3 regions of the Lysinibacillus irui genome follow, and region 1 is predicted to be linked to each of the others. Evidence: riboswitches for the same ligand, from Rfam matches in the RefSeq annotation. Region 1 holds a riboswitch; each other region holds the start of a gene.
The links. Region 1 has a riboswitch for thiamine pyrophosphate ahead of OU989_RS11555 (ABC transporter substrate-binding protein). Riboswitches for the same ligand answer to the same signal wherever they lie in the genome.
Positions count from the first base shown of each region.

Region 2: linked by a shared signal. The riboswitch ahead of thiM (hydroxyethylthiazole kinase) and the one ahead of OU989_RS11555 (ABC transporter substrate-binding protein) in region 1 are both predicted to bind thiamine pyrophosphate.
Region 3: linked by a shared signal. The riboswitch ahead of thiW (energy coupling factor transporter S component ThiW) and the one ahead of OU989_RS11555 (ABC transporter substrate-binding protein) in region 1 are both predicted to bind thiamine pyrophosphate.

Region 1 covers NZ_CP113527.1:2,292,579-2,297,267, reverse strand. The annotation lists gene parE (DNA topoisomerase IV subunit B) at 1-194, shown strand, start outside; gene parC (DNA topoisomerase IV subunit A) at 191-2,620, shown strand; TPP riboswitch at 2,749-2,859, shown strand; gene OU989_RS11555 (ABC transporter substrate-binding protein) at 3,017-4,012, shown strand; gene OU989_RS11550 (thiamine-binding protein) at 4,013-4,303, shown strand; gene OU989_RS11545 (ABC transporter permease) at 4,303-4,689, shown strand, end outside.
Region 2 covers NZ_CP113527.1:3,270,541-3,275,229, forward strand. The annotation lists gene mbcS (acyl-CoA synthetase MbcS) at 93-1,673, opposite strand; TPP riboswitch at 1,864-1,962, shown strand; gene thiM (hydroxyethylthiazole kinase) at 2,044-2,811, shown strand; gene thiD (bifunctional hydroxymethylpyrimidine kinase/phosphomethylpyrimidine kinase) at 2,799-3,623, shown strand; gene thiE (thiamine phosphate synthase) at 3,613-4,254, shown strand; gene OU989_RS16490 (alpha/beta-type small acid-soluble spore protein) at 4,326-4,544, opposite strand.
Region 3 covers NZ_CP113527.1:782,343-787,031, forward strand. The annotation lists gene OU989_RS03675 (VWA domain-containing protein) at 1-913, shown strand, start outside; gene thiW (energy coupling factor transporter S component ThiW) at 1,516-2,016, opposite strand; TPP riboswitch at 2,109-2,216, opposite strand; gene OU989_RS03685 (MFS transporter) at 2,282-3,478, opposite strand; gene OU989_RS03690 (ABC transporter substrate-binding protein) at 3,820-4,689, opposite strand, start outside.

The DNA.
Region 1 (4,689 bases):
ACCCTGAGACACGGACATTAATTCGTGTCACAATCGAGGATGGTGCACGTGCAGAGAGACGTGTCACGACGTTAATGGGTGATAAGGTAGAACCCCGTCGTAAATGGATCGAAGCCAATGTAGACTTCGGTATGGAGGATGATGCCAATATTTTAGAGAATGAATTCATCCAACAAGAGGAGGACCAAGCATGAGTAGTACGGAAAAGTTTCAAGATTTACCTTTAGAAGAAGTAATGGGTGACCGCTTTGGTCGCTATAGTAAATATATTATTCAAGACCGCGCGTTGCCTGATGCACGTGACGGTCTTAAACCAGTACAGCGCCGTATTTTATATGCGATGTTTACAGAAGGAAATACCCATGATAAGCCGTTCCGAAAATCTGCGAAAACAGTCGGTAATGTAATCGGTAATTACCATCCACACGGAGATAGCTCTGTCTATGAAGCGATGGTGCGTATGAGTCAGGACTGGAAAGCACGTCATATGCTTATTGAGATGCATGGGAACAATGGTTCGGTCGATGGAGATCCACCAGCTGCCATGCGTTATACGGAGGCACGATTATCTGCGATTGCTGGTGAAATGCTACGAGATATCGGCAAGAAAACGGTTGAGTTTGTACCGAACTTTGATGACCAGGATATGGAGCCAACTGTTTTACCAGCACGTTTCCCTAACTTACTAGTGAATGGATCTACAGGGATTTCGGCGGGGTATGCGACAGATATTCCGCCACATGCTTTAGATGAAGTGTTAGATGCCGTATTAATGCGCTTAGATAAGCCTACTGCGACAGTGGATGAATTAATGACGGTCATTAAAGGGCCAGATTTCCCGACAGGTGGTATTATCCAAGGCGTTGACGGCATTAAAAAAGCATATGAAACGGGTCGCGGTAAAATTATTGTCCGTGCACAAGCGGTTGTGGAGCCTATTAAGGGTGGTAAAGAGCAAATTGTTATCACAGAATTACCATACGATGTCAATAAGGCGAATCTTGTGAAAAAAATTGATGAGCAACGCGTAGATAAACGTCTTGAGGGGATTGCGGAAATTCGTGATGAATCTGATAGAACTGGCTTACGTGTTGTCATTGAACTGAAAAAGGATGTACCAGGACAAGGAATTCTTCAATACCTATTTAAAACAACGGATTTACAGGTAGCATATAATTTTAATATGATTGCCATTCATAATCGTCGTCCAACAATGATGACCTTACCATTATTATTGGATGCCTATATTGCCCATCAAAAAGAAGTAGTCACGAACCGTTCCATTTACGATTTACAAAAGGCGAAGGATCGTTCCCATATCGTGGATGGGTTAATTAAAGCCCTTTCCATTTTAGATGAAGTGATTGCAACAATCCGTTCTTCTAATGATAAAAAGGATGCCAAGCTTAATTTACAGGCGAAGTTTGATTTTACAGAGGTACAGGCAGAGGCGATTGTCAGCTTGCAATTATACCGTTTAACCAATACAGACATTACAGAGCTTCGACAAGAACAGGACGAGCTAAATAGGTTGATTGCTAAGCTAGAGGGGATTTTACAAAGTGAGGCAAAGCTTGTACGTGTCATTAAACAAGAATTGCTTGATATTAAGAAACGCTTTACAGAGCCTCGTCGCTCAAGAATTGAGCAAGAAATTGAAGAGATTAAAATTACCTTAGATGTTCTTGTACCAAGTGAAGAGGTTGTCGTAACCGTAACGAAGGATGGCTATATTAAACGTACTTCGACACGTTCACATGCCGCCTCAAATGGTCAGGATTTTGCGATGAAGGATTCGGATTACTTATTGTATGAAGCAACCTTAAATACACAGCACCATTTACTCCTATTTACAAATCGAGGCAATTATATTTATCAGCCTGTTCATGAGCTGCCAGATATTCGCTGGAAGGATCTTGGTCAGCATATTTCAAGTATCGTGCCAACGGGTGAAGATGAGTCAATTATCGCTGTATATGGCTTTGAAACATTTGATCAACCAAATACGTACATCTTCACTGCGACAAAGGATGGTCAAATTAAACGCTCTCCACTTGCCGATTACGCGGTGACACGTTATTCAAAACCAATTAAAACGATGAATGTGAAGGCTGGCGATGCCATGATCTATGCAGCGTTTGTGACGGATGACGTGGAATTGATGTTAACAACAGATACGGCTTATTCAATTCGTTTCCCAATGGAGGAATTACCAGTAACAGGTGTAAAAACAGGCGGAGTAAAGGGCATTACGCTAAAAGATGGGGAAGCCTTAGTCGGTGTGAATGTGCTACAACCTGATCAAACGCAATATGTTGTCATTGTGACACAGCGTGGGGCTGTTAAGAAAATGAATGTCGCAGAGGTTGAAGTAGCCAGTCGTGCAAAACGTGGTCTAAAAGTATTAACAGAATTAAAAGCAAATCCGCACCGCATTGTGGCCGTTATTCAAGCAACAGATGAGGAGCAAATTGTTATTGAAACAGAAAAAGGTGTGCAAGAGGTGTTAGATGTCCAAGCATTGACTCGTGCTGATCGCCATTCCAATGGATCGTTTAAAGTGGATATCGCAACAGATGGGGCTATTTCCCATGTTCTAACGACCCAAAAGGAACAATAACCAAGCTTTTTTAACGCCCAGTCTCTTTTGTGAGCTGGGCTTTTTTTGGTGTAAAACGGTTAAACCAAATTAGTACCTTGTCTTTTAAGAGTAACTATGGGTATAATAATCAACGAAAAGTTCATAGCGAAAGAATGTAGGGGGGCTAGTAGTTGCTAGCTGAGATTGTGTCCGATAGACGCTGACCCTTTGAACCTGATTTGGCTCGTACCAGCGTAGGGAACATCTATTCAAAAAAGCAAAGTTTTGAAGATTGATTGCAATTTACGTCTGGGAGGAATCCTAGGCGTTTTTTTATATTTTCAAACACCTCTTGCCCATCGTATTTACGCTTTCTTTCTGGTGACACGCATTCCTTTATGAACACTTTCATATTACAAACTGGGAGGACCTAGCATGAAAAAATGGTTATTTATTCTATTGGCTGCACTTGTAACATTAGTGGGCTGTAGTGACAAGGAGGACAAGCAGGCAACTGATAAGCTAAAAAAGGTGTCAGTAGTACTGGATTGGACTCCGAATACAAATCATACAGGGCTGTATGTCGCGAAAAAGCTTGGTTATTTTGAGGAACAAGGCTTAGATGTTGATATTATGATGCCAGGGGAAGCGGGAGCAGATCAGCTTGTAGCTTCTGGTAAGGCAGAATTTGGGGTAAGCTATCAGGAAGGCATCACACAGGCACGTGTCCAGGATGTACCACTTGTTTCGATTGCCGCCATCATTCAGCATAATACATCGGGCTTTGCTTCGATTGCTTCTAAAGGGATTACCTCACCAAAGGATTTCGAAGGTAAAACTTATGGCGGTTGGGGAGCCCCACTAGAGCAAGCGGTACTCCAATCGTTAATGCAAACAGAAAATGCCGATATTAATCAATTAGATATTGTCAATGCAGGTGATTTAGATTTCTTCACGATGATGGAAAAAGATATTGATTTTGCGTGGATTTATTATGCATGGACAGGTATTGAGGCAGAGCTTCGTGGGGAAAAGATTAATATGTTGTATTTAACGGATTATAGTGATCAGTTGGATTATTATACGCCTGTTTTGGCTACTAATGAAAAAATGATAAAGGACAATCCTGATGTTGTAAAAGCCTTTGTTGCAGCTGCTTCTAAAGGTTATGAATACGCAATCGAGCATCCGAGTGAGGCTGCAGATATTTTACTAGAAGCGGCACCTGACTTAGATAAAGAATTAGTGCATAAAAGTCAAGAATGGTTAGCTGATAAATATCAGGACGATGCGAAGCAATGGGGAGAGCAAAAGCTTTCTGTATGGGAAAACTATGCTAATTGGATGTCTAGCAACAAGGTATTAGAGGGCGAGTTTGATGCAAAGCAAGCCTTTACGAATGATTTCTTACCTAAAAAGGAGGCCAAATAAATGGCAAATTCATTAATCAGTGTCCAAATTATCCCGAAAACAGAGAAATATGAGGATGTCATTCCTTATGTGGATGCAGCCATTGCTGTGATTGATGCATCTGGTGTGAAATATGAAGTACATCCGCTAGAAACGACGATGGAAGGTGAGCTGTCAACATTGCTTCAACTTATTGAGAAAATGAATGACAAGATGATAGAGCTTGGTGCTATTAATGTGATTACACAAGTGAAAATACTCTATCAGCCAACTGGTATTACCATGGATACATTAACGGAGAAATATCAGTAATGAAACAAGCGTTTCAAAAGGGAAGGACGATCATCTTTATCGCCTTCCTCTTATTCATCTGGGAACTAGTCGTGCATGTGGCTGAAGTTCCCCATTGGCTTCTACCTGCACCAAGTCGTATTCTGATGGAAGGCTTTCAATCGTATCCAACCTTTTTACCACATGCTTTGGCTACGGTGCAATTGGCCATATTAGGTCTTGCTATTGGTATTGGTTGTGGATTAACGGTAGCTATTGTGTTGCATCGATTTTTGTTTATTCGGGAGTTGTTTTATCCGATTTTGATCATGTCGCAAAATATCCCAATACTTGTCTTAGCACCGCTGCTCATAATATGGTTTGGCTTTGGCTTATTACCAAAGCTCATTATTATTTGCCTTGTGTGC
Region 2 (4,689 bases), 980 kb from region 1:
TCATAATACCTTACCTAAAAAAACAAAAAAAATCAAAGTCCATTGCCATTCTTGAACTTTGATTTTCGACATTATTTCCTAGGAAATGATAATTAGTGTAGTTGTTTTGCTTCTTGCTGTCTTAATTCAACACGTCGAATTTTCCCCGAGGATGTTTTCGGTAGCTCTTCCACAAATTCAATAGCACGCGGATATTTATAAGGTGCTGTCAATAGTTTCACATGATCTTGAAGAGTTCGAATAAGTGCTTCATCACCATTTTCAGCATTTCGAAGTACAACAAAAGCTTTAACAATATTTCCCCGAACTTTATCTGGGCTCGCAATAACAGCCGCTTCTTTTACAGCTGGGTGCTTCATCAAAGCATCTTCTACCTCAAATGGCCCAATTGTGTAGCCAGAGGATATAATGACATCATCTCCACGACCCTCAAACCAAAAGTAACCATCTTGATCTTTATAAGCACGATCACCTGTAATATACCACTCTCCACGGAATTGTAAATTTGTTCGTTCCGGGTCATTTAAATATTTTTTAAACAGTGCGGGAGTGGTGCGATGAACAGCAATATCGCCAACTTCTCCAACAGCAACAGGGTTACCGAAATCGTCTATAATTTCAACCTTATTGCCAGGAGTTGGTTTTCCCATAGAACCAATTCTAGCTTCCATTCCAACCATTGTGCCAACAAGTAATGTGTTTTCCGTCTGACCGTAGCCATCTCGGACTTGCAAATCGAAAGTCTTCGAAAATACGTTAATGACCTCGCTATTCAAAGGCTCTCCTGCTGATACAGCTTGACGAAGTGCCGTTAAATCGAATTCATGTAAATGTTCTAGTGCTGCCATAAAACGATATTCTGTAGGTGTGCAACATAAAACATTTATTTTAAATTTTTCGAGTAACCTTAGATAGGTAGATGCATCAAATTTCCCCTTATATACAAATGCAGTAGCGCCACTCCCTAATGTTGCTAGAAACGGACTCCAAATCCATTTTTGCCAACCTGGTGCTGCTGTCGCCCAAACAATATCATCTTCTTGCACACCTAACCAGTGTGGTGCTGTTGTTCGTAAATGTGCATAGCCCCAGCTATGAGTATGTACAGCTGCTTTTGGGTTTCCTGTTGTACCACTTGTATAAGCTAAGAATGCAGTATCTGTACTTTTTGTTGGAGAAGAACTTATGTAAGTTGTAGGTTGAATGCGCATTTTTTCTAAAAGTGGTTGCCAAGGTTCATGGGCCTTCCCTATAACAAATTGTTGCATTCCTTGTAAATTGTTCACCTGATCAAATTGATCAATATAAGGCTCGTAAGCAACAATTCCTTTAGCATTTGCATGCTTGATGCGATATTCAATGTCTTTAGTTCTTAGCATTTCTGAGCTCGGAATAATGGTTAATCCAGCTTTCAATGCTGCAATATATACAATATATGCTTCCACTGAACGAGGTACCATCACTAAAATCACATCACCTTTTGATAAACCTTGCATCGTGAATACGTGTGCAGCTTGATTTGCCCTGTCAAGTAAATATGCATATGTAATAAATTGTACATCCTTATTTTCCTCGTAAATAATTAATGCATTTTTTGTTGTATCTTGAGCATATTTTTCAATTTCATCTGTTATGTTATACCATTCTGGTGCAACTAAATCTTGTCTCTTCATGGCAAATGCCCCCTTTTGCTATGACACATTATAAAACTCTTTTTTCAGCATTTTCAATGGTTTGCGCTTAATTTTGGAAAAGTCATGACAACTATCATACTCTGCTATATGGCATCGGTCACATTTTGTCGATTGGTAAACTTGCTATTGAATACAATTGAAAAGTATGGTACATTTTGGTCAACTAAAAGCAAGATTGCAGGGGGACTCGTCAAGAGTTGAGAAGGTAAAACCTGACCCTTTGAACCTGTTAGTTAATACTGACGTAGGGAGCAATAAACATCTATTGATGAAAGGCTCTTTTTCGTGCATTTTTACACAAAAAGAGCCTTTTTTGCATGCTTACGTCCATCCATAAAGGAGGACTACGATGATATTTCAAACAATCCGTCAACAGCAACCACTGATTCATTGTATTACAAATTATGTGGTAGCAAATTTCCAAGCAAATGGTTTATTAGCAATAGGCGCTTCCCCGGTTATGGCTGATGATAGCCATGAGGTAGAGGAAATGGTAGCACTCGCTCAAGCCTTGTTAATTAACATCGGTACACTCAATGATCGAACTAAAGAATCAATGTTGTTAGCAGGCAAAATGGCCAATAAACTTGGAATTCCAGTCATTTTAGATCCTGTCGGTGCTGGTGCCACTACTTATCGAAAAGAAACGGTACGATACTTGCTTGAGGAAGTACATTTTTCGGTCATTCGTTGTAATGTTGGGGAACTAGCAGCAATAGCCAATGTTGACTGGCAACAAAAAGGTGTCGATAGTGGGAATGGCTCCATTGCTTTAGAAGAAGAGGCGATTTTATTAGCCCAACATTATCAATGCATTGTTATCATAACAGGAGAACGAGATTTTATAACAGATGGTGTGGATAGCCAATGGATAAATGGCGGGAATATGCAAATGACCGAGGTAACAGGGACAGGCTGTTTACTTAGTGCTATTTGCGGTGCCGCCTATATTGCAGGCCATAATCCATACAGACAATTAGCGGACACATTAACTTACTATAAAAAAGCTGCGGTACTGGCGTCAGCGTTTACATCAGATATTGGTGATTTCCAAATAGCTTTACTAAATGCTCTTTATCGCATATCGAAGGATGGTGAAGCTTCATGCATATTGTAACGACGATTGCAGGCTCAGATAGTGGTGGCGGTGCAGGCATACAGGCTGATTTAAAAACATTTCAGGAATTAGGGGTGTTTGGTACTTCAGTAATTACAGCTTTGACAGCACAAAATACAATGGGTGTGTCAGGAGTTTTCCCTATTGATCACTCCTTTGTTGAAAAACAATTTCAAGCTTTAATCGAAGATTTTTCAATTGCTGCAATTAAAACAGGGATGCTTTATTCCTCTGATATTATTAAAGCTATCGCACATATGATTCATAATCAAAACATCCCACTAATTGTTGATCCAGTAATGATTGCAAAGGGTGGAGAAAGCTTATTACTGCAAGAAGCTATTGAAGCAATGCGCTCTTCTCTACTACCACTTGCTACGATCGTTACCCCCAATATCCCTGAAGCAGAGGCTCTGACAGGGAGAAAAATACATGATGTTTCAGATATACGTGAAGTAGCTCAAGGTTTTTTTCAATTAGGTGTACATTGCGTCATTCTTAAAGGTGGCCATTTAGCAGATCCAAATTTTGCTATTGATTATGTATTTTTTCAAAACGGTAAATCTTTTTCTATGCAAACTCCACGTATTCAAACGTCCAATACCCATGGCACAGGTTGCACATTTTCAGCAGCAATCACTGCTTTTCTTGGTCAAGGTTTTGCGATGGATAAGGCAATTATCGAAGCTAAAAAATTTATTCAATTAGCAATTTTACATGATTTATCTATTGGTCATGGTTATGGACCAACAAATCATTTTGCTTATCAACTGCATAAGGATTCCTGTGAGGTGTTGATTTATGAAACGTGAGGATTTACAACTTTATTTTATTATGGGCACAAGCAATGTTAGTCATCAGAATCCCCTTCATGTACTAGAGAGAGCGTTGCAAGCTGGAATTACCATGTTTCAATTTCGAGAAAAAGGTTCCCATGCATTAACTGGATTTGCCTATGAACAATTTGCACGTCAATGTCAAAAACTATGTCAACAATATAACGTTCCTTTTATTGTCAATGATGATGTCGAACTTGCATTACGACTTGGTGCGGACGGTGTTCATATCGGACAAGATGATTTACATGTTAGCATAGCACGTAAAAAAATTGGTAATATGATTCTTGGTGTTTCTGTGCATTCCCAGGACGAACTAGAAACAGCCATTATCCATCAAGCAGATTATGTAGGTATTGGTCCGATTTTTGCAACAACTTCAAAACGGGATGCACAATCACCATGTGGTACAAATTTTTTGCAGCAAGCTCACAATTTCTATCCTGAATTACCAATTGTAGCGATTGGTGGAATTAACCCTACCAATGCATACGCCGTATTTCAAGCTGGGGCAGATGGTATTGCTGTTATTTCAGCTATCTGTGAAAGTATAGATATTAAGCATACAGTAAATACGTTAAGGTCTGTGACACGCATAAATGGTTGATTTTTAAACAAACTAAAACCAGTGCCTTTTTACGGTCACTGGTTTTAAGTTTATAAATGCTTAGTCAGCATTTATTGGTTGTTGTTTGGCATACCTTTTAATTGAGATTCTGCCATTTGTACAAGACGTTTAGTGATTTCACCACCAACGGAACCGTTGGCACGAGCTGAAGCTTCAGCTCCTAATTGAACACCAAATTCTTGTGCAATTTCGTATTTCATTTGATCAAGTGCTTGTTGTGCACCAGGCACTGCAAGCTGGTTTGAACTGCGGTTGTTGTTTGAAGCCATGTCTCTCACCTCCTTGTGAATATAGAATGTGCGATATTAGATTTTTAATACAAAAATTTTAGAGGTAAATTGTACCTCTAATGGCATAGATAAAATAACATAAAAAAGCCGTCTCAAAATTGACTTTGAAACGGCTGTAGATACC
Region 3 (4,689 bases), 1.5 Mb from region 1:
GCAAACCATTCCTTCTATTTTATCTCGTGAAACAGCTATGATTTCCCGTACCTATATTGAGGATAACCCATTTTATCCAGCAATCTATAATGCGGCAGGTTGGAATACACTGTTTGCTAATGGTGTCCCTCAAATGAATGCATATATTGGGACAACAGCTAAACAAGGAGCTACCGTCATTGCAGAAAGTAAGAAGGAAGATCCTGTGTTAGCACAGTGGCAATACGGTCTAGGTAAAACATTCGCCTTTACATCCGATTCTACCGGAAAATGGACAGGAGATTGGGCAAGATGGCAGGATTGGGGGACATTTTGGCAAACACTTATTTCACAAATGCTTCCTAGTTATAATGATGTTGCCTACGATGTGAGATTGGAAACAGATGGTTCCTTTATGATTACAGATCCTACAAATGAAGCAGCATTTTTAGATATTGTAGCAGTTAATGAAGCAGGTGAAGAGCTAGAAACACAACTTGAAACCATTTCGACCTCTCAAGTTCGAGCTACTGTACAGGCTGAACCAGGATTAATTTTCTTCCGTATAGCTGATGAAAAGCAGGCCATATATCAAGCAGGACTAAGCGTTCCTTATAGTGCTGAATATGAACTACTTCCTGTAAATGAACATTTAGTAGAAGAATTAACCAAACAAACTGGTGGATCTGTCTTAAAGGAACCACAAGAAGTTTTCCGTGACTTTGCAAAAAAAGGAGCGGACCGTCAAAACATTGCCTCATGGCTTCTCCTAGCAGGCATGCTACTATTCTTTATTGATATTACAATAAGGCGTTTTGGCTGGAGCTTCCTCACAAAACCGAAGAAAAAAGAACAGCTCGTTGAGGAAAAACCTGTACAGGCAGAAGACACCAATGTTGCCCAATTATTAAAGGGTATGAAAAAAAGATCGTAATATAGTAGAAGCAGTACAAAACGAAACAGTTTTGTACTGCTTTTTTATATTCTTTGAGGTGAATGAAAAAGTAGTCCTCGATTGAGCGGTGAGGGTGAGTGCACTGCAAAGAAGTGTAACTGCTTATAGAGTTGAGGAAAACGCTCCAAGAAGGGGGATCCTCGCTCGAAAAGTGGGGGAAAGCGCTCCAAGGGGTGTAGTATCCGCTCCAAAAGTAAGGGAAAGCGCTCCAAGGGGTGTAGTATCCGCTCCAAAAGTAAGGGAAAGCGCTCCAAGGAGTGGTGTATCCGCTCGAAAAGTAAGGGAAAGCGCTCCAAGGAGACAGGTCTCCGCTCGAAAGTAAGGAGAAGCGCTCCAAGGAGTGGTGTATCCGCTCGAAAAGTAAGGGAAAGCGCTCTAAGGGGTGGTGTATCCGCTCCAAAAGTAAAGGAAAGCGCTCCAAAAAGTGGTGTATCCGCTCATAAAGTAGGGAAAGCGCTCCAAAGAGACAGGTATCCGCTCCAAAAGCAAATGTCCCCGCTCTAAAAGAACAAACAAAGTTATCATCAGATATAATGGAATTTCTCCATCTAATACTATATAAAAACACAGAACCCGTTCACTCAATAAAGTGAAGAATTAAAGCTCTTTACTAGGACGGTCTTCCGCAAACTGTTAGCAATCACTACGCCTAAAAGAGCACCTATAGTACTGGATGTTAAAAAGGCTGGCATGAAGAATAAGGCAGCTACGGAGGTCCCCATTAGTAACTTTGCATAAGGTACAGCGATCAGTGAAGCAAGAATTCCTGTTCCAATGATTTCGCCAATGCCAGCTAACCACATTTTACTGCTGTATTTATAAGCGAGGGCAGCACATAATGCGCCAATAACACTGCCAGGGATCGCTAATAATGATCCTGTCCCTGTAAGGATTCGAATGATGGCAGTAACAAAGGCAATTAGGACTGTAGGAACTGGTCCTAATAGAATTGCACCTACCACGTTAATTGCATGCTGGATGGGAAAGGCACGTGCAATTCCTGTCGGGATGGAGACAAAGGTAGAGCCTGCTACGGCAATAGCTACTAATAAAGCCATGACCGTTAATTTACGAATTGACATCAAGTTCACTCCTTTTGATAAAGTTTCACTAGGGAAATAAAAAGGCCGCTACCTAAAAACAATAGGAAGCGGCCTCGCGTATACAATGATAATAGCAAGTAGCGCCACTTCCCTCCGCTAGTATGAACTAGATCAGGTTCAAAGGGTCCGTATCTAAACATATACGTCTCAGCCTTTTAAAGACTCCCCTAGTGGTTAATTTTATTTAATTAGTTTACCAACATTAATGTAACATACTGCTAAAAATAGTCAATGATTTTTCAGACTACTTTGTATCTGGATGCATTAAATGAGGTGCTTTTTTCAATGTCCAGATAAGAGCAAGGAAGAAACATGCTAATAATATGATGGAGCCAAAAATATACGGGCTGTTCATATTCCAGTCGAATAATAGACCTGCTAATGCTGGTCCAATCATATTACCAAGACTCATATAAGCATTATTCAAGCCTGCAGCAAATCCCTGTTCTTTCTCTGCAAGCTTTGAGATTAGCGTATTAACAGCTGGTCGAATTAGTGTTGTTGCTGTAGAGAAAATAGTTGCTACAACTAATATAAGGGCAAAGCCAGAAACGAATAATATTAAGAAAATAGCAACGGATGCAATAAATAAATTGACTAATACGACTTTCATTTCACCAAAACGATTAAATAGTGGTGTAATAATAAACATTTGTACAACGACCCCAAAAGCACCACCGACAACTAAAATAATCGCGATATCTACGGGTGTGTAATTAAACTTTTCTGTCACGAATAAGGACAAAGTCGTTTGGAAATTAGCAATGCCGAACGAGAACACGAGCATAATTATGAGCATAACAAAATAAGGCATATGTATGGAACGAGCCATTTGCTTCGCCAGATTGTCTTGCTTTTGTTTCTGCTGAGCAGTGTTTGGTTTGGTAGAAGGTAATAAAAAGTAAGATAAAATAGATGCTACAATGGCAGCAGCTCCAGCTGTGAAAAATGGGAAGTGTAAGCTTACCTTTGCCAAAAAGCCACCAATACCAGGTCCTATCATAAAACCAAGAGACATAGCAGCACCTAACATACCCATTCCTTTCCCACGTTCTTCATAGGTTGTGACGTCGGCTACAAAAGCCATAATAGGAGGTGCAACAAATGCAGAACCAAGACCACCTAAAAAGCGTGCTAGAAAGAGCATCCATACGTCTGTAGCAAGGCCAAAGCCGATTTGTGCAAGACCTGTCACGATAAGACCGAAAATAATTAAATTTTTTCGACCATACTGATCCGAAAGATTCCCAGCAATTGGAGAAAATACGAATTGAGCTAAGGCGAACGTTGCAATAAGCATACCTAGAATTTGTCCTGCTGCACCGAATATTTTTAAGTACTCAGGCATGACAGGAATAATAATCCCAATACTCCCCATTGCGATAAACATGTTAAACATTAAAATATACAAAGCCGCCTTATTGGACTTCTGCTGGGTCATCGAATAAACCCCCTTTTTTTGTAATCAAATATAGTACAGTCTATCATAAAGAATTATCGCTTGGCTATTAGTTAAGATTATTGAAGTGGTTCGATATTTAGAATGGTTTTCCACAAAAGTTTTCTTCTTAGGTTATTTAAGATGACATGTGATGCTATATTTCTAAGTTTTAAATAATAAATTATTCATTTGACAATTGCATGATAGAAGGGGTATGTGAAAATGTGGTCATATACTAAAGTTTCTGTGACAGAAAGAACTGAATTGTTTTTTAACTATAATGAATATGCATGCAGATAAAAACTAGCGAATTGGTGTGTGAACCAATTCGCTAGTTTAAATTATCGTATACTCATTTTAAATTCTAAAAACAATTCATTATATTTTCCTAAATAGTCTGGCCCTAAGTTTTTATAGACCTCTAATGTTTCTCGTTGTTCCTCTGAAGGGTAATAGCGTTCATCAGAAACAACTTCTTCGTCCATTAAGTCCATCGCTGCAATATTAGGCGTAGAATAGCCCACATAATCGGCATTTTGAGCACCAGATTCAGCACTTAGCATAAAATTGATAAAGGCATGGGCACCATCGATATTTTTCGATGTTTTGGGAATAACCATATTATCGAACCATAAATTCGAACCTTCGTCAGGTACAGCAAAATCTAGTTCCTCATTTTCATACATCATATCGGCTGCTTGCCCAGACCAAGTGAGGGCTACAGATGCCTCATTATTGATCATTAATGGTGTAATTTCATCACCAATAATGGCTTTTACATTGGGTGCTAGTGTGATTAACTTATCAGTCGCTTCACGTAGTTCGTGATTATCTAATGAGTTCAGTGAATAGCCTAGACTGTTTAAGCCCATTCCAATGACTTCACGAGCACCGTCTACTAAAAAGACTTTACGCTTTAATGAAGGATCCCATAAATCTTCCCAAGAAGAGAAATCTAAATTACCAACAAGACTCGGATTATAAACAATGCCTACTGTTCCCCAAAAATAAGGAACGGAATATTTATTGTCATCATCGAATGGTAAATCTAAGAAGTAAGGATCGATATTTTTTAAGTTAGGGATTTTCGTTTTATCTAAAGGAATCAATAAATTTTCTTCCTTCATTTTTTCAATCATATATTCAGAAGGGACAGCAATATCGTAAGCTGTTCCGCCCTGTTGAATTTTTGTCATCATGGCCTCATTGGA